DNA from 4 places in the Ancylobacter sp. IITR112 genome. Region 4 is predicted to be linked to each of the others. Evidence: riboswitches for the same ligand, from Rfam matches in the RefSeq annotation. Region 4 holds a riboswitch; each other region holds the start of a gene.
What was found. A riboswitch is a leader RNA that binds a small molecule or an ion and turns the genes downstream of it on or off. The one in region 4 is predicted to bind cobalamin.
Positions count from the first base shown of each region.

Region 1: linked by a shared signal. The riboswitch ahead of AAC979_RS00785 (ribonucleoside-diphosphate reductase subunit alpha) and the one ahead of AAC979_RS17200 (energy-coupling factor ABC transporter permease) in region 4 are both predicted to bind cobalamin.
Region 2: linked by a shared signal. The riboswitch ahead of AAC979_RS09505 (ABC transporter substrate-binding protein) and the one ahead of AAC979_RS17200 (energy-coupling factor ABC transporter permease) in region 4 are both predicted to bind cobalamin.
Region 3: linked by a shared signal. The riboswitch ahead of metE (5-methyltetrahydropteroyltriglutamate--homocysteine S-methyltransferase) and the one ahead of AAC979_RS17200 (energy-coupling factor ABC transporter permease) in region 4 are both predicted to bind cobalamin.

Region 1 is NZ_JBGCUS010000001.1:178,950-183,156, reverse strand. Features, by position in the region: gene AAC979_RS00795 (metallophosphoesterase family protein) at 1-446, shown strand, start outside; one part of gene AAC979_RS00790 (IS3 family transposase) at 507-1,357, opposite strand; one part of gene AAC979_RS00790 (IS3 family transposase) at 1,357-1,630, opposite strand; cobalamin riboswitch at 1,746-1,947, shown strand; gene AAC979_RS00785 (ribonucleoside-diphosphate reductase subunit alpha) at 2,058-4,207, shown strand, end outside.
Region 2 is NZ_JBGCUS010000001.1:1,954,489-1,958,695, reverse strand. Features, by position in the region: gene AAC979_RS09510 (uracil-xanthine permease family protein) at 1-1,661, opposite strand, end outside; cobalamin riboswitch at 1,974-2,197, shown strand; gene AAC979_RS09505 (ABC transporter substrate-binding protein) at 2,304-3,350, shown strand; gene AAC979_RS09500 (FecCD family ABC transporter permease) at 3,347-4,207, shown strand, end outside.
Region 3 is NZ_JBGCUS010000001.1:170,121-174,327, forward strand. Features, by position in the region: gene AAC979_RS00755 (glycosyl hydrolase) at 1-515, shown strand, start outside; tRNA gene AAC979_RS00760 (tRNA-Arg) at 699-775, shown strand; cobalamin riboswitch at 1,428-1,641, shown strand; gene metE (5-methyltetrahydropteroyltriglutamate--homocysteine S-methyltransferase) at 1,753-4,116, shown strand; gene AAC979_RS00770 (acyl-CoA thioesterase) at 4,113-4,207, shown strand, end outside.
Region 4 is NZ_JBGCUS010000001.1:3,614,788-3,618,994, reverse strand. Features, by position in the region: gene AAC979_RS17210 (hypothetical protein) at 230-709, shown strand; gene AAC979_RS17205 (Crp/Fnr family transcriptional regulator) at 904-1,605, shown strand; cobalamin riboswitch at 1,635-1,866, shown strand; gene AAC979_RS17200 (energy-coupling factor ABC transporter permease) at 1,901-2,578, shown strand; gene AAC979_RS17195 (hypothetical protein) at 2,759-2,938, opposite strand; gene AAC979_RS17190 (TonB-dependent receptor) at 3,400-4,207, shown strand, end outside.

The sequences.
Region 1 (4,207 bases), 3.4 Mb from region 4:
GTGATGGCGTGTTCGTCAATAGTGGCGGCAACGCCACGGCGCGCTCCTATGGCGTGAAGCTCAATCGCTCGAAACTGAAGACGCAGGCCGATCTCGAGCAGGTGCATCGCAAGCTGCTGGCGGCGGTCCCCGCCGCGCATGTGCATTTCCTCAAAAATCTGCAATATGCGGTGTCGTTTGGGGACTATTTCTTCTGTCACGCCGGCGTCCGCCCCGGAGTATCGCTGGAGCGCCAGTCTCCCGATGATCTCATGTGGATGCGCGCGCCCTTCCTCGATTCGCTGATGCCGCTGGAAAAAGTGGTGGTCCACGGACACACGATCAGCGCCAAGCCGGAGGAGCGGATCAACCGTATCGGCATTGATACCGGCGCCTCTCGCACCGGCCGACTCACCGGGCTCGTCATCGATGGCGACCATAGGGCTTTTCTGTCGACCAAGCCGTAGACCCGGACGTGATCCGAGACCATTTTCTGGACCGCCGGAAGCTGGAGTTTCCGGCCTTCTTCACGGCGGTGGGCTGGGTGCGCCGCCGGGGTTCTGCAGCGAGATCGGGGGTTTGTGGCCGATGGCCCCGTGCGGCCGATCCTCGTTGTAATATCTGAGCCAAGCCTCCATCTTTTCGGCCGCGTCTGCAAGCGTCAGGAACCAGTGCGTGTTCAGGCACTCGCTGCGGAAGCGGCCGTTGAATGCCTCGATGAAGGCATTGTCGGTGGGCTTGCCGGGCCGGGAGAAATCCAGCGTGACCCCCTTCGCATAGGCCCACAGATCGAGGTCACGGGAGATGAACTCCGAGCCCTGGTCGACCCGGATCGTCCGTGGATAGCCCACCTTGGCGCAGACCTTTTCCAGGGTCGCGACCACGTGCTCGGCCCGATAGCTGAAACGCGGATCGACCACCGGTGAGAAGCGCGAGAAGGTGTCGACGACCGTCAGCACGCGGATCTTGCGGCCGGTGGCAAGCTGGTCGTGGACAAAGTCCATCGCCCAGACATCGTTCGGCCGGGTGGCAGGCGCCCGATCCTCCCGCAACTTTGCCTTCACCCGACGCTTAGGCGTCTTGTTCCGCAACTGAAAGCCCAAGTCTTTGTAAAGACGATAGATCCGCTTCGGATTGACCACCCGGCCCTCCCGCCGCAGGAGCACATGCACCCGGCGATAGCCATAACGCACGCGCGTCTCGCAGATCTCCTTGATCCGCTGGCTCAGTTCAGCCTGCGTGCCCCGCTTCGACTTGTAGGCATAGAGCGCACGATCAACCGCCAGCGTGGCACAGGCACGCCTGGCCGACACCTTCCAGTCTTCCCGCAGCCTGTCCACAAGCGCGCGCTTGCACGCAGGCCTCAGAGCTTTTTTGACAGCACGTCCTGCAACATGGCCTTGTCGAGCGACAGGTCGGCGACGATCCGCTTCAGCTTGGCGTTCTCGTCCTCAAGCTGGCGCAGACGCCGCATCTCCGAAGGCATCAGCCCCGCATATTTCTTGCGCCAGTTGTAGAACGTCGCGTCCGATATCCCGGCCTTCCGGCACACCTCAGCCACAGGTGTCCCGTCCTCCGCCTGCTTCAGCACGAACGCGATCTGCGGTTCGGCACTGGCGATCGAATGGTTGCCGGTGCTGCTGACCCACATAGATTTCTAGGAGAGCCGCCTAAGGTGGCACGACGACCTATTGGCTTCCGCCCGCCGACCTCGCATTCCCTTGGATCGCATTGCCCACATCTTGACATGGTCCTTGCCGGTAGCCACAACATATGGATGCCGTGGTCTTTCGAATCGCAAGATTCGAGAGCTAAGAGGGAAGCCGGTCCAAAGCCGGCGCTGCCCCCGCAACTGTAAGCGGCGAGCCTGTCGTCCATTCCGCGTCACTGGGGCATATGCCTCGGGAAGGCCGGGCGAGAGGCGGTGACCCGCGAGCCAGGAGACCTGCCGTGGCAACATAATCGTCCCTGGGCGGGGTGTCCCGGTGGTGCGTTCGCGCGTCCGCCGGTGCCCCATGCCGTCGGTGGCGCCGATGCGTCGCTCGGCCTTTGCCCCCAATGCTGATTGGGGTTAGCCGATGTCTCTCCTTCACGATGCCGAACCTCTCGCGGCGCAACTCGCTGGGCCGCCCGTGTCTTCCTCCGCTGCCGGCGCGCGCGAGGCCAGCACGCCGGGTTACCAGCTCATCCGCCGCAATGGCGCGGTAACGCCCTTCAACGCCTCCAAGATCGCCGTAGCGCTGACCAAGGCCTTCCTCGCCGTCGAGGGCTCCTCCGCCGCCGCCTCGCGCCGCGTGCATGACATCGTGGCCGATCTGACCGAGCAGATCGTCGCCGGTCTCACCCGCCGCGCCGATGCCGGCCGCACCTTCCACATCGAAGACGTGCAGGACCAGGTGGAACTCGCCCTCATGCGCGGCGAACACCACAAGGTCGCCCGCGCCTATGTGCTGTACCGCGCGGATCGCGCCCGTGAGCGGGCGGCCGCCAAGCCGATAGCGGCGACCGCCTCCGCCCTGCGGATGAAGGGTTCCGACGGCACGCTTGTGCCGCTCGACGAGGCGCGGCTCGCCGCCGTGATCGGCGAGGCCACGGCCGGCCTCGCCGATGTCTCAGGCGATGCCATCCTCGCCGAGACCCGGCGCAATCTCTATGACGGCCTCAGCGTCGACGAACTGGCGCTGGCGCCCATCCTCGCCGCCCGCACGCTGATCGAGCGCGAGCCGAACTACGCCAAAGTCTCGGCGCGGCTGTTGCTGGACAAGATGCGCCGCGAGGCGCTGAGCTTTCTCGCCGGCCGTCCCGATCAGGCGACGCAGGCGGAGATGGCGCGGCGCTACCCCGACTATTTCCGCGCCTATCTCCAGCGTGGCATCGAGGAAGAGCTGATCGACCCGGAGCTGGGCCGCTTCGATCTCGCCCGTATCGTCGGCGCGCTGCTGCCCGAGCGCGACCTGCAATTCGACTATCTCGGCCTGCAGACGCTCTATGACCGCTATTTCCTGCACGCGCGCGGCACCCGCTTCGAGCTACCGCAGGCGTTCTTCATGCGGGTGGCCATGGGTCTCGCCTTGCGCGAGGTCGACCGCGAGGGGCAGGCGATCGAGTTCTACCGGCTGCTTTCGTCCTTCGACTTCATGGCCTCGACGCCGACCCTGTTCAATGCCGGCACGCTGCGCCCGCAACTCTCCTCCTGCTTCCTCACCACGGTGGCGGACGATCTCGACGGCATCTTCAAGGCGATCAGGGACAACGCGCTGCTCGCCAAATATTCCGGTGGCCTCGGCAATGACTGGACGCCCGTGCGGGGGCTGGGCGCCCATATCAAGGGCACCAATGGCGAGAGCCAGGGCGTGGTGCCGTTTCTGAAAGTCGCCAACGACACCGCCATCGCTGTCAATCAGGGCGGCAAGCGCAAGGGCGCTGTCTGCGCCTATCTCGAGACCTGGCACATCGACATCGAGGAATTCCTCGACCTGCGCAAGAACACCGGCGACGACCGCCGGCGCACCCATGACATGAACACCGCCAACTGGGTGCCGGACTTGTTTCTGCAGCGCATCGAGGCCGACGGCCCGTGGACGCTGTTCTCTCCCGACGAGACACCCGACCTGCATGACCTATATGGGCCGGCCTTCAAGACGACGTATGAGGCCTATGAGGCGAAGGCCGCGCGTGGGGAGATGAAGGTCTCGAAACAGGTACGCGCGCTCGACCTGTGGCGGCGCATGCTGACGATGCTGTTCGAGACCGGCCATCCCTGGGTGACGTTCAAGGACCCGTGCAATCTGCGTTCGCCGCAGCAGCATATCGGCGTGGTGCACTCCTCGAATCTGTGCACCGAGATCACGCTCAACACACGCGCCGACGAGGTGGCGGTGTGCAATCTCGGCTCGGTGAATCTGCTTGCCCATGTCACGCCGGACGGGCTCGACCGGGCGCGGCTGGCGCGCACCGTCACGACGGCGATGCGCATGCTCGACAATGTCATCGACATCAATTTCTACACCATCCCGGAGGCGCGCCGCTCCAATCTGCGCCACCGGCCCGTCGGCCTCGGCATTATGGGCTTTCAGGACGCGCTACAGGCGCTGCGCATTCCCTATGGCTCAGAGGCGGCGGTGCGCTTCGCCGATGAAAGCATGGAAGCGGTAAGCTTCCACGCCATTTCCGCCTCGGTGGAACTGGCCGCCGAGCGTGGGCGCTACCCCTCCTTCGAGGGCTCACT
Region 2 (4,207 bases), 1.7 Mb from region 4:
CCGAGCACCAGCTTGTCGGCGCGCTTGCTCAGCATGTAACCGACGAAGCGGGCCACCGCATGGGCGTCGCCCAGCAGGTCTTCCGGCGAGGGGCGGTGGTCGGGAATGGTGATGGGCTCGCCGTCATAAAGCAGGGCCACATCGAAATTCTCCTCGTCGAAATGTGCCCGGACCTCCAGCTTGCCGGGGGCGACCCCGGTGTCGAGCAGCATTTCCACACCTTCCGCCACGACGGGGATCGCGAGGGCGATGACATCGCGGCGCGCGCCCCACAAATCGCCCTGATGCTCCAGGAACTCGGTGGCGACGGTGAAGGAGTTCTCGTCCGCCGTCACCTCGCGCGAGGCTTCCTGACGGATGCCGATGCGGAACACCAGGTTCAGCACGATGGCGACGGCGGTGGCGATGGAAAGCGGCGATTCGACGATGGGCTGCGCCCATTCCGGGGTGAGGGTGACGAGGCCGGGAAGGATGGCCACGGCGAGGCCGGTGAGGATGGCGAGGCCCACGGTGAAGATGCGCCGGTCGCTCAGCCGGCGCGACAGGATCAGTTCCATGCCCGCCACGGTGAGGAAGGCGGCGGCATAGATGAGAATGGCGCCGATGACCGGGGAGGGGATGATGGTCAGCACGCCGATGAGGCGGGGCGAGAAGGCGGAAAGGATGATGAGGATGCCGGAGACGGCGCCGACCCGCCACGCCGTCGTGCCGGTGGCGAAGGCGACGCCGACGGCGGCCGAGGAGGAGGCGCTGGCGAAGCCGCCGGTCACCGCCGTGCCGATATCGCCGATGCAGTTCGCCTGAATGGCGCGGCCGGCCTGATCGAGATCGGCGCGGCGCCAGTCGGCATCGTCCATGCGCTGCATGGACACGACGGTGCCGACCATGTCCACCGCCGAGAGCACGCCGGTGATGACCGCCGCCGGAATGAGCGCCCAGGAAAAGAAGCTGAGGCCCGGCAGGCCGAGATGCGGCAGGTCGATATAGGGCAGGGTGGCGAAGCTGGCATTGGGCTCCGGCGCCACGCCTAGATAGGCCGCCAGCCCCCAGCCCACCGCCGCGCCGATCGCCACGGCGAACAGGCGCAGCATGCCGCGCGAGAAGATGGCGAGGCCGATGATGATGACCAGCGTCACCGAGCTGACAATGGCATAGCGCATGTCGAGATCCGGTGTGATCTCGCCTGAAATGCCGAAGACGCGCCGCAGCGCCGGATCAGCCAGCGCCACGCCGAGCATGGTCACGGCGACGCCGCACACCTCCGGCGGAAACACCGCCCGGAGCGCGCCCATGAAGCGGGAGAGCGTCAGTTGCGACACGGCGGCGACGAGGCTCATGCCGGCATAAAGCGCCGGCCCGCCGGCGGCAAGCGACTGCACCGCCAGCGGCATGTGCGCCATGTTCGGAATCTGCACCAGCAGCATGCCCGCGCCGTAACGCGGCAGGCATTCCAGTAGCGTCGCGATGCCCATGAAGATGATGCAACTGGTGATGAAGAGCTGGGTGTCGTCGAAGGACAGCCCGGCCTCCGCCGCCGCGACAAGCGGGTAGACGATGAACAGCAGGGCCAGCGTCGCATGCTGGACCCCGAGAATGAGCACGGTGCCGGCCGGCGGCTTCTCCTGGGACGAATAGATGATGTTCGTCGGCTTGCGCGGCATGGGCGGGCCCCTGGGGGAGAGGACGGAGGCGCCATCGCCGCGCCCGTCTGGAACTGGAAGGGAGGCTCCCCTCCGTCGCTGCCGGCGACGGGGGAATCTGCACGATCGACTATGATGTTTCGCTCGGAGCCCGGCAAGATCGCCACTCGGCCAAGTTTCGGCCGGCCCGGTCGCCCCTGCGCCACCACGTGGGCGACCTGCGAGAGGCGGGGAGCGACCGCCTCACTCTTGTGCGGCTAAACGATACAATGTATCATTCAAGGCGAAAGGCTGGTGCCGGTCGGCGCTCTTGACGGGGCAGCCCCAGCCGTTACGGTCGCCGCCGATCACGGTTCTTCGGGCGCCCTGCCCGAAGCTAAGAGGGAATTCGGTGAGGCGCCCCGCGCCGAAGCCGAGGCTGCCCCCGCAACTGTAAGCGGCGAGCCCTCTGCCCATCGTCCACTGGCGTCACCGGCCTCGGCCGCGCGCCGGGAAGGCCGGGCGGAGCCAGCGTCGACCCGCGAGCCAGGAGACCTGCCCTGATCGCACACAATCTTTCGGGCGGGGTGCTCCGAAGGTTGCCGGCCGCGCGGGAGTGCGATTCGCTCCCACCCGGGTGGTTTCCTTTACGCTTCCCGTCTTCCTGTTCAGGAAGCGGTGACAATGCTCAACACGACCTCTCATCTTCTCCGTCGCTCGGCTCAAGGCCTCGCCGTGGCGCTTGGCCTGCTCGCGAGCGCGGGCCTGACCGAGGCCCTCGCCGGCACGACCTATCCGCTCACCCTTGAGAATTGCGGTTCCAAGGTGGTGATCGACCACGCGCCCAAGCGGGTGGTGAGCATCGGCCAGGCGCAGACGGAAATCCTCTATGCGCTCGGCCTCGGCGACCGGGTGGTCGCCAGCGCGCTGTGGTTCGGCCCCGTGGCCAAGCCTTACGAGACGGTGAACGCCGGGGTGAAGCGGCTCGCCGACAATGACCCGAGCTTCGAGGCGGTGGTCGGGCAGGAGCCGGACCTCGTCGTCGCCATGTATGAGTGGCACATCGGGCCCAATGGCATCGTCGGCAAGCGCGAGCGCTTCGACGCGGTGAAGGTGCCGGTCTATGTCTCGCCCACCGACTGCGTCGGCAAGGATAATAGCGGCGCCGGCGACGGGGTGCGTACCCAGATGTATTCGACCGAACTTCTCTACCGGAACATCCTTGAATATGGCGCCATCTTCGACGTGTCGGACCGCGCCGAGGCGCTGGTCGCCCGCCTGAAGGCGCGCGAGGCGGAAGCCGCCCGCACCGTCGCGACACTGAACGGCAAGGACGTGTCGATGGCGCTGTGGTTCTCCAGCAAGGAGATCAAGGGCGACGCCTTCCTCGCCGGCAAGAACGGCGTGCCGGCCTATGTGATGGAACAGCTCGGCATCCGCAACATCATCACCACGCAGGAGGAATGGCCGCTGGTGGGGTGGGAGACCATCGCCGCCAACGATCCCGACGTGCTGGTTCTGGTGAAGATGGACCGCCGCCGCTTTCCCGCCGACGACATCGACGCCAAGCTCGCCTTCCTCAAGACCGATCCGGTGGCCAGCCAGCTCTCCGCCGTGAAGAACGGGCGCATCGTCATCGTCGATGTCGCCGCCACGCGGCCGGGCATGGACACGGTGGACGGGCTGGAGGCCATCGCCACGGCGGTGCAGGGCTTCGGTCTGGTCCATTGAGCCACATCGCCATCGGGCCGAACTGGCCGGCGCGGCTTGCCCTCGCCGGCCTTTCCCTCGCCGCGCTGGTCGTCGCCATCGCGCTGGCAGTGACGGTGGGCGAGATGCCGATCCCGCTCGGCGTCGCCTTCCGCGCGCTCGGCAACGGGCTGTTCGGTCTTGGTTATCCCGTCAGCGCCATCCAGCAGGGGGTGATCTTCGAGTACCGGCTGAGCCGGGCGCTGATGGCGGCCTTGTGCGGTGGCGCGTTGGCGCTTTCCGGCGCCATCCTGCAGGCGCTGCTGCGCAACCCGCTGGCGGAGCCGTATATTCTCGGCGTTTCCGCCGGCGCCTCGACGGGCGCGGTGGCGGTGATGATCCTCGGCTTTGGCGGGGCGACGCTGGGGCTTTCCGGCGGGGCATTTCTCGGCTCGGTGGCGGCGCTGGTGCTGGTCGGCCTGCTCGCCGCCGGGGCGGGCGGGGCCAGCGACCGGGTGATTCTCGCCGGAGTCGCCGGCTCGCAATTGTTCAACGCGGCCACCGCCACCATCGTCACCACCATGGCGAGCGCTGAACAGGCGCGCGGCGTGATGTTCTGGCTGCTGGGCAATTTCGGCGGCGTGCGCTGGCCCGACCTCGCGGTGGCGGCACCAGTGGCGCTGCTCGGCTTCCTTGTGTGCATGGTCCACGCCAAGGCGCTGGATGCCTTCGCCTTCGGCGCCGATGCGGCGGCCTCGCTCGGCATCCATGTGACGCGGGTGCGGCTGGTGCTGCTGGCGACCACCGCGCTGCTCACCGCCACCATGGTGGCGATCGTCGGCACGGTCGGCTTTGTCGGGCTGGTCATTCCGCATGCCGCGCGCTTCCTCGTCGGCCCC
Region 3 (4,207 bases), 3.4 Mb from region 4:
TTCGGCGCTATCTCGCCGCGCTGGAGACGCAGGAAGCTGGCGCCATCCTCTTCCTCTGGGGCCAGAAGCAGGAGGTGACGCCGAGCTGGCACAGCCTGCTGCTGCCCGATGGCGTGTGGCTGGAGGCGGCGGAAGCCATGGCGCAGGCCTGGGGCGGGCAGCCGCCAGGCGGCAACCAGGCCCCGCGCATCGCCGCGCTGCGGGTGGCGGGAGAGCCGAGCGCGCCTTTTGCCGCGTGGCCGGCGAATGAGGAGGGCGCGTTCACGCTCGACGCTGTCGAGCCCGATGGCGACCTGATGGAGGTGCGCTGGTTCGTGATGGCCGAGAGCGAGGAACGCGGCATTGGCGGCGATCGCGAAGCGGTGCCGCCGCTTTTCCCCGAGGCGGTGCGCCAGAGCGGACCGACCGGCGCGCGCGTCGCCGGCCTCCGGCCGGGGCATTACCGCATCTTCGTCGAATTGCGCGACGGCAAGGGCGCCGGCGCCACCGCCAATATGCCGTTCGCGGTGCGCTAGCGCCACTCGCGGGTGTGCGGAGGCGGACGCGAACGGCGCGCCCGCCTGTGGATAGCGCGCTTGCGCGTCGCTGCCGCTTGCAATGCGCGCGCAAACGGGGTAGCAGACGGGCCCTCGCGGTTGGCCAACCACTCTGGTCCGCCCGCCGCGAACAGGCTTCCCCGCCGCAGGGCGGAAAGCCGGGCGCCCGTAGCTCAGCTGGATAGAGCACCAGACTACGAATCTGGGGGTCAGAGGTTCGAATCCTTTCGGGCGCGCCATTCCATCTCATTGAAAACGCTGAGATTTTAGAATCTGCCGGGTGCTGTCGACCGGCTTAATTTTTGAAGTTACGCCGGTTTTGGATGGGCGGACACTGCTTCGCGCCCAGTCGCATCTCGGCGTGTTTGCGGCGGACAACCCACTACGGAACTAAGGTTGACCAGTTCGCCCCTCACTGCGACGTCAGGATTATTGCGTTGACCTAGGGCACCGGAGCCCGGATGGCTGCGCTGTTCTCCACATCGATCGAGTTGCGCCACCTGGCCTGCTGCCGGCTTCATGAAACACCCACTCTCGGTGTCCACGAAACCGGCAGCAGGCCAGTCGCGCGAATTGCCGCTTTGACGCGCAGGATAAGGTGCCTGCTTGTCGGTCTTGGGATGGAGGGCAGACAGGCGGTTTAAGAGATGGAATCGTCCGCTTTGCGCCGCCATGTCGGTCATTGCCGTGGTGACGGGCCGTCCCCAGAAGCGGATATCAGCGAAGCACGCTAGTTCGGCACTTTTTACCGTCAGCGAGTGCGTCCGTGTCAGCGCCAGGAACGAAACTAAGGCGGTTGAGCGATAGCAGACATGGAGAGGATCAGTTGACCGACGTTATGTCGACATAAAGATGTCTTTATATCTTATTTGACAATCCCGAAGGCCCGGGTCATTGTCCTGCCGTCAAGGTTCTGCGGCGCCGCGTGCGTCGCAGCTAAGAGGGAAGCCGGTGAGTCTCTCGGGACAATGCCGGCGCTGCCCCCGCAACTGTAAGCGGCGAGCCTGTCGTCCATTCCGTGTCACTGGAGCGCAAGTTCCGGGAAGGCCGGGCGAGAGGCGGTGACCCGCGAGCCAGGAGACCTGCCCTGACAACATAATCGTCCCTGGGCGGGGTGTCCGGTGGTGCGTTCGCGCGTCCGCCGGTGTGTTGCGCCGGTGGTTGCGTCGTCGCGTCCGCTCGGCCTTTGCCCCCAATCCTGATTGGGGTTAGCCGAATGAACTTCCCTTATTCCGCCGGCACGGTGCCGGTTTCCACCCTCGGTACGCCGCGCATCGGTCCGCGCCGCGAACTCAAGGCCGCCCTTGAATCATACTGGTCCGGCAAGAGCGACGCGCCGGCACTGCTGGAGGCCGCCGCGCGCCTGCGCGCCGCCAATTGGGCGCGGCAGAAGGCGCTGGGCGTCACCAACATCCCCTCCAACGATTTCTCGCTCTACGACCATGTGCTCGACACGGCGGTGATGGTGGGAGCGATCCCGCCCGCCTATGGCTGGACCGGCGGTCCGGTGCCGCTCGACACCTATTTCGCCATGGCGCGCGGCAGCCAGAGCGGGGAGGCAGCGTGCGCGCATGGTCACGCGGACCAGCAGAGTCACGGCGTTCCGGCGCTGGAGATGACCAAATGGTTCGACACCAACTATCACTACATGGTGCCGGAATTTTCTCGCGGGCAGCGCTTCTCGCTCACCTCCGCCAAGCCGGTCGACGAGTATCGCGAAGCCAAGGCGCTGGGCTATGAGACACGGCCGGTGCTGCTGGGGCCCGTCAGCTTCCTCACGCTCGGCAAGGCGAAGGAAGACGGGCTTGAACCGCTCAGCCTGCTTGGCGAATTGCTGCCGGTCTATGTCGAGGTGCTGCGCCGGCTCTCCGCCTCGGGAGCGGACTGGGTGCAGATCGACGAGCCCTGCCTCGTCACAGATCTTGATGACGCCGCCCGCGCCGCGCTGCGCGAGGCCTATGGCTTCTTTGCCCATGCGCTGCCCCGGCTGAAGATCATGCTGACCCCCTATTTCGGCCGGCTCGGCGACAATCTCGACACAGCGCTTTCCCTGCCGGTCGCCGGGCTGCATCTCGATCTGGTGCGCGGCGCCGGGCAACTGCGCGAGGTGGCGGACAGGGCGCGCGCGGGCCTCGTGCTGTCGCTCGGTGTCATTGACGGGCGCAATGTCTGGCGCGCCAATCTTCCGAAGCTGCTCGACACGCTTGAACCCTTCGTGCGCAAGCGCGGCACCGATCATGTCGAGATCGCCCCGTCCTGCTCGCTGCTGCATGTGCCGATCGACCTCGAACAGGAAACCGGCCTCGATCCCGATGTGAAGAGCTGGCTCGCCTTCGCCGTGCAGAAGATGGACGAACTCGTCACGCTCGGCACCGCGCTCGCCGGCGGGCGCGAGGTGGTGCTCGGCAAGCTCGCCGCCTCGGCCAGGGCCGCCGAGGCCCGCGCAACATCCGCCAAGGTGCACGATGCCGCCGTCGCCGCGCGCCTGTCGGCTATCACGCCGGCGGATACGCGCCGCGCCAGCCCGTTCGCCCACCGCGCCGAACAGCAGCGTGCGCGCCTTGGTCTGCCGCTCTACCCGACCACCACCATCGGCTCCTTCCCGCAGACGCCGGAAGTGCGCAAGGCACGTGCCGCCCACGGCAAGGGTGAACTGACGGACATCGCCTACGAGGCGTTTCTGAAGGAGGAGACCGCCCGCACCATTCGCTGGCAGGAGGAGATCGGGCTCGATGTGCTCGTGCATGGCGAGTTCGAGCGCAACGACATGGTGCAGTATTTCGGCGAGCAGCTTTCCGGCTTCGCCTTCACCCGGCATGGCTGGGTACAGAGCTATGGCTCGCGCTATGTCCGCCCGCCGATCCTGTTCGGCGATGTCTCGCGGCCCGCGCCGATGACGGTCGACTGGTGGCGCTTTGCGCAAGGGTGCACCGATCGGCCGTTGAAGGGCATGCTGACCGGCCCGGTGACGATCCTCAACTGGTCTTTCGTCCGCGATGATGTGCCCCGAAGCTTGGCCTGCCGACAGATCGCGCTCGCCATACGCGACGAGGTGGTCGACCTGGAAGCCGCCGGCGCGGCGATGATCCAGATCGACGAGGCGGCGATCCGCGAGGGCCTGCCGCTGCGCCGCGCCGAGTGGGACGCCTATCTCGACTGGGCGGTGGAGAGCTTCCGCCTCTGTGCCTCCGGCGTGCGGGACGAGACGCAGATCCACACCCATATGTGCTATTCGGAGTTCAACGACATCATCGCCTCCATCGCAGCCATGGATGCCGATGTGATCTCCATCGAGACCTCACGCTCGAAGATGGAACTGCTCGACGCCTTCGTCGACTATCGCTACCCCAATGAGATCGGGCCGGGGGTCTACGACATCCACTCGCCGCGCGTGCCGCCGGTCGAGGAGATGGTCGAACTGCTGGTGAAGGCGAGGGAGCGCCTTGCCGCCGAGCAGATATGGGTCAATCCCGATTGCGGGCTCAAGACCCGCAAATGGGACGAGGTGCGCCCGGCGCTCATCAACATGGTGGCAGCGGCGCATCGCCTGCGCAGCGATCTCGCCCAGGCGGCCGAATGAGCGGGGCATACAGCCCGGAAGTGACGCGTCTCATCGACATCGTCTTCCCGGGCGCCACCAACCATCACGGCACCCTCTTCGGGGGTGCCGG
Region 4 (4,207 bases):
CGATGCCGGCACGGTGTCTGCGCCGTGCGGCGCGCGCTGCCGGCGGCGGACCGCGAACGCGGCCGGCGACCTTGCCGCTGCGCTCGCCATCGCGTCTGGCGCGGCCGGCAGGCGGCAGGCGGCAGGCGGCAGGCGGCAGGCGGCAGGCGGCGGTAGGCTGGGACATCCTGTCCACTGTCGGGCGCCGTGCCGCCCGGTACAGTGATGCGGGCTCAGGAACTCCGTCTGCATGGCACGGCCTTTCTCCCGCTTCCACCGTTCGATCGCCGGCAGGGCCGCACCTTACTCGGCCATCCGTGCCCGGGGGCTGTGGCTGCGTCTTCTCTGTGCCCTGCTGCTGGTACTGGCGCTTTCGGTGCCGCGCCCGCCAGTGGTCGCCGCCGCCGAGGCGGGAATCGACCTGTCCCAGTACACCCTGCCCGACGGGACGCTTCCCGACCTCTGCCTCAGCCCAACGGATGCGGACGGCGCGTCGCACGCACCCGCGCATCATCCCGGATGCGATGCTTGCCGCCTGCAGGGCGCCCCGGCGGTGCCCGGCCCGGCGGCGGAGCTCTTCGCCCGCGCCGAATACCGTAGGGTGATGCAGTCTCCGGTGCCGGAGGATTCCGAGGCTGGTCCGGTCCCGCTCTACCGCATCTCGTCACGGGCGCCGCCCGCACTCCGCCCCGCCCTCTTCGCGGCAGGCGGGCGCCTGCCTTGGCTGTGACGCTGCCGGAGCGGCCCGCCTGAGGGCGTCCGGCGCTTGCCGGATCATGCCCCATGTTTCTTACTTCCTCGCTCGCATCCCCGCCCTTTCCGGTGTGCGGGGCGGTTCCGCTCCCGGCGGCCGTCCGGGTCGCGCCGCCCGGCCGCCCGCGCCGCGCTTTCCCGCCGCTCAGAGTGGCGCCGGGAGTGACGGCGGTGCTGCCTGACACGGGGCCCGGCGCGGCGCCGCTCGCCCGTGTGCTGTTGGGCTGTGTGGCCCTTACCCGCCATCTCGATGCCGAGCGCCGGCAGATTCTCGATATTGTCGGGCCGGGCGGGCTGCTCGACCTCGCCGTGCTCGCCCGGCTGGGCGCCGCGGCGGTGGCGCTGACGCCGACGCAGCTTGAGCCGGTGGACTTGGCTCCCGAGGCCCGCCACGCCCTGATGGCGGCCAATCAGGAGATGCTGCTGCTGCGGGCGCTCGGCCACGTCGCCCGGCTCGGCCGGCAGAGCGCGGGCGAGCGTGTGGCGGGCGCGCTGCTCGATCTCTCGGCCCAGTTCGCCGAGGCGGGCGCGACGGTGGCCGGCGCTGGCTTTCCGCTGCATCTGAGCCGCGCGGATCTCGCCGACTGGCTCGGCCTGACGCTGGAGACGGTGAGCCGCTGCATGAGCCGCCTGCGCGAAGAGGGGCTGATCGCCTTCGGCCGGGAGGGTCGGCTGATGCTGACGGATGCCGACGGCCTCGCGCGTATCGCGGCGGGTGAGCGCAAGGTCGAGGCGCTGTATGCCGCCAAGGGTGCGAAGGGTGCGAAGGGCGCGAGAAGCGCCAACGGTGCGAAGCGTGCGAAGGATATGAAGCTGGCCCGCGCCGTGTCGTCCTCGCCGCCGGCCGCGGGCGGAGCCGCTTGCGCGCCGTGAATGCAGGCTGTTCTATGCGCCTGTCGATGCACCCATCGATTCTGCATGGTGTCCGTGCGGCGACGCCGCATGGATGAAACGGGAACGGGGAAGGACGTGGAGCCGCGAGGTTCCGCGCCGAAGCCCCGACCGCCCCCGCGACTGTGAGCGGCGAGCGGCCTTCCATCGAGCCACTGGAACGCGCCTTCGGGCGGTCCGGGAAGGCGGAAGGCATGCCGTGACCCGCGAGTCAGGAGACCGGCCATGCGGATGAACCCCATGCGCGCCGTCGGGTGAGACGGCACAGGAGACCATCATGCATATCGAACCCGGCCTTGTGGCCGAAGGAAAGATCTGGCTCAGCTATGTCACGGCGGCCGGCGCGGGCGCCTATACGCTGAAGCTCGCCGCCGACGCGGTGGCCGAGCGCGGCGTCGTCTCGCTGGCGCTGCGCAGCCTCGCCACGACGGCGCTCGTCTTCGGTTTCTTCGAGATTCTGCCGCACCATCCGGTCGGCGTGTCGGAGGTGCATCTCATCCTCGGCTCGACGCTGTTCCTCATTTTCGGCGTCGCGCCGGCGGCGATCGGGCTGGCGGCGGGGCTCGCCATTCAGGGTCTGTTCTTCGCGCCCTTCGACCTGCCGCAATACGGCATGAACGTCACCACGCTGCTGGTCCCACTGTTCGCACTGGCCTCACTGTCCACCCGACTGATCTCACCGAACACGCCCTATGTGGAGCTGAAGTACCGGCAGGCGCTGGCGCTTTCCACCGCCTATCAGGCCGGAATCGTGGCCTGGGTGGCGTTCTGGGCCTTCTACGGCCACGGTTTCACTGTCGAAAACGCCTCGTCGATCCTCTCCTTCGGCGCGGCCTATATGCTTGTTATCATTGTCGAACCTCTGGTCGACCTTGCGGTGCTGGCCGCCGCCAAGGCGCTGAGCGGCTTGCGCGGCACGCCGCTGTTCGAGCGGCGCCTCTACGATGTGGCGTGAGCCGTGCCGGGCGCGCCGCGTCCGGTAGCGCCGAACGGCTGGATATCATCCGCGACCTCAACGGGCCTGACGCGCGGACCCTTGGACAAAATGTCCAAGGGTCTGTCGTAGGTTAGCTCTGTCAGAGCGTCCGGCGGCCTGCCATGATTCCCTAGGGGAATCGGTGAGATGGCTGGCACTTCACGACGCTTTGGGCTCGGCGTTGGCGCGATGGCGCTGGCGCTTGCCTATGTGCTTGTCGCGCAGATGGCGCTCTCCGGTGTTTTCGCCGGGCGCATATGGGCCAATCCGGCCGCCGCCGCGACCCTTGCCCTCTGCGTCGATGCCTCCGCACCGATCGGTCACGAAAACACGGGCCATCACCCGCCCCACTGTCCATTCTGCACAGCGCCGGATCGTTTCATAATACCCGAAGCGCCGGCGGATGCGGCGCCTGCCCATCTCGCTGTCGTGTCCCACTGGGCACCGGCAACCGTCTGCCCGTCGCTCGCCGCGCTCTTTCGTTGCGCCCATCCTCCGCGCGGACCACCTGGCGCACCCTTCCTCGTCTGATGCAGCCGCGCGGCCTCCCCGGGGCACGCCGATCTTCCCATGTGGCCGCCCGCCGCCGCGCCGATATGCGCGCCGGGCCGCAGACCGATGGAAATGCCATGCCTTCCTTTGCTCTCCTGCTCCGCACCGCTCGGGGCCGCCTTTCCTGCAGGCCGCGCTTATGCCGCTCGACGGCACTTGCCCTGCTGTGGTTACCCGGCGTCCTTGCCGACGCCAGCGCTCAAACCGGCCGGCCGGATGCCAGCGTTGTTGAACAACTGCCCACGGTCATGGTCGTTCGGCCCGCCGGCACGGCCGACTCGGAGGCGCCGCCGGACCTCACCTATGACGGCTTCGTCCCCGCCGACACCGGCACCATTTCGACCTTCCAAGCCAGCAACGCGACACTGTGGACCACCGATTCCGGTTCGCTGATCGACCGCGTGCCGGGGGGCGCATCCTGGGGCGCGGGCGGGGTGTCGAGCCTGCCGGCGGTCAACGGCATGAGCGCCGACCAGGTTCAGGTATCCATTGACGGCATGCTGTTCGGCCCGGCCTGCCCGAACATGATGAATCCGCCAATGTCCTATGTGAACCCGGCCATGATCTCCCAGGTGGCGGTCTATTCCGGCACCGCGCCCGTGAGCCTCGGCGGTGACTATACGGGTGCGCGCATCGACGTGACCGTCGCGCCTCCGGCCTTCACCGACAGCGAGGAAATTGTCTTCTCCGGCAGCGTGTCCGGCTATTACCGCAGCAACGGCAATGTCGTCGGGGTTGATGTTAAGCTCAATGCGGCCAATGAGGTTGGCAGCGTCAATTACACTGGCGGCTGGGTGCAGGCGGACGATTACACATCTGGCAACGGCACGACAATCAAGTCGACAATGTACGAAACTCAGAATCATGCCCTGAGTCTGTCGCGCAAGCTTGACGATGGCCTGGTAACCTTACAGGTCGGCGGCCAGTTCATTCCGTACCAAGGCTATGTCAACCAGTATATGGACATGGTCGACAATAAGAGCTTCTTCGTCAACGGCGCGCTCGAGAAGCAGTTCGACTGGGGTCAACTGGAGGCGAACGCCTTCTATAACCATG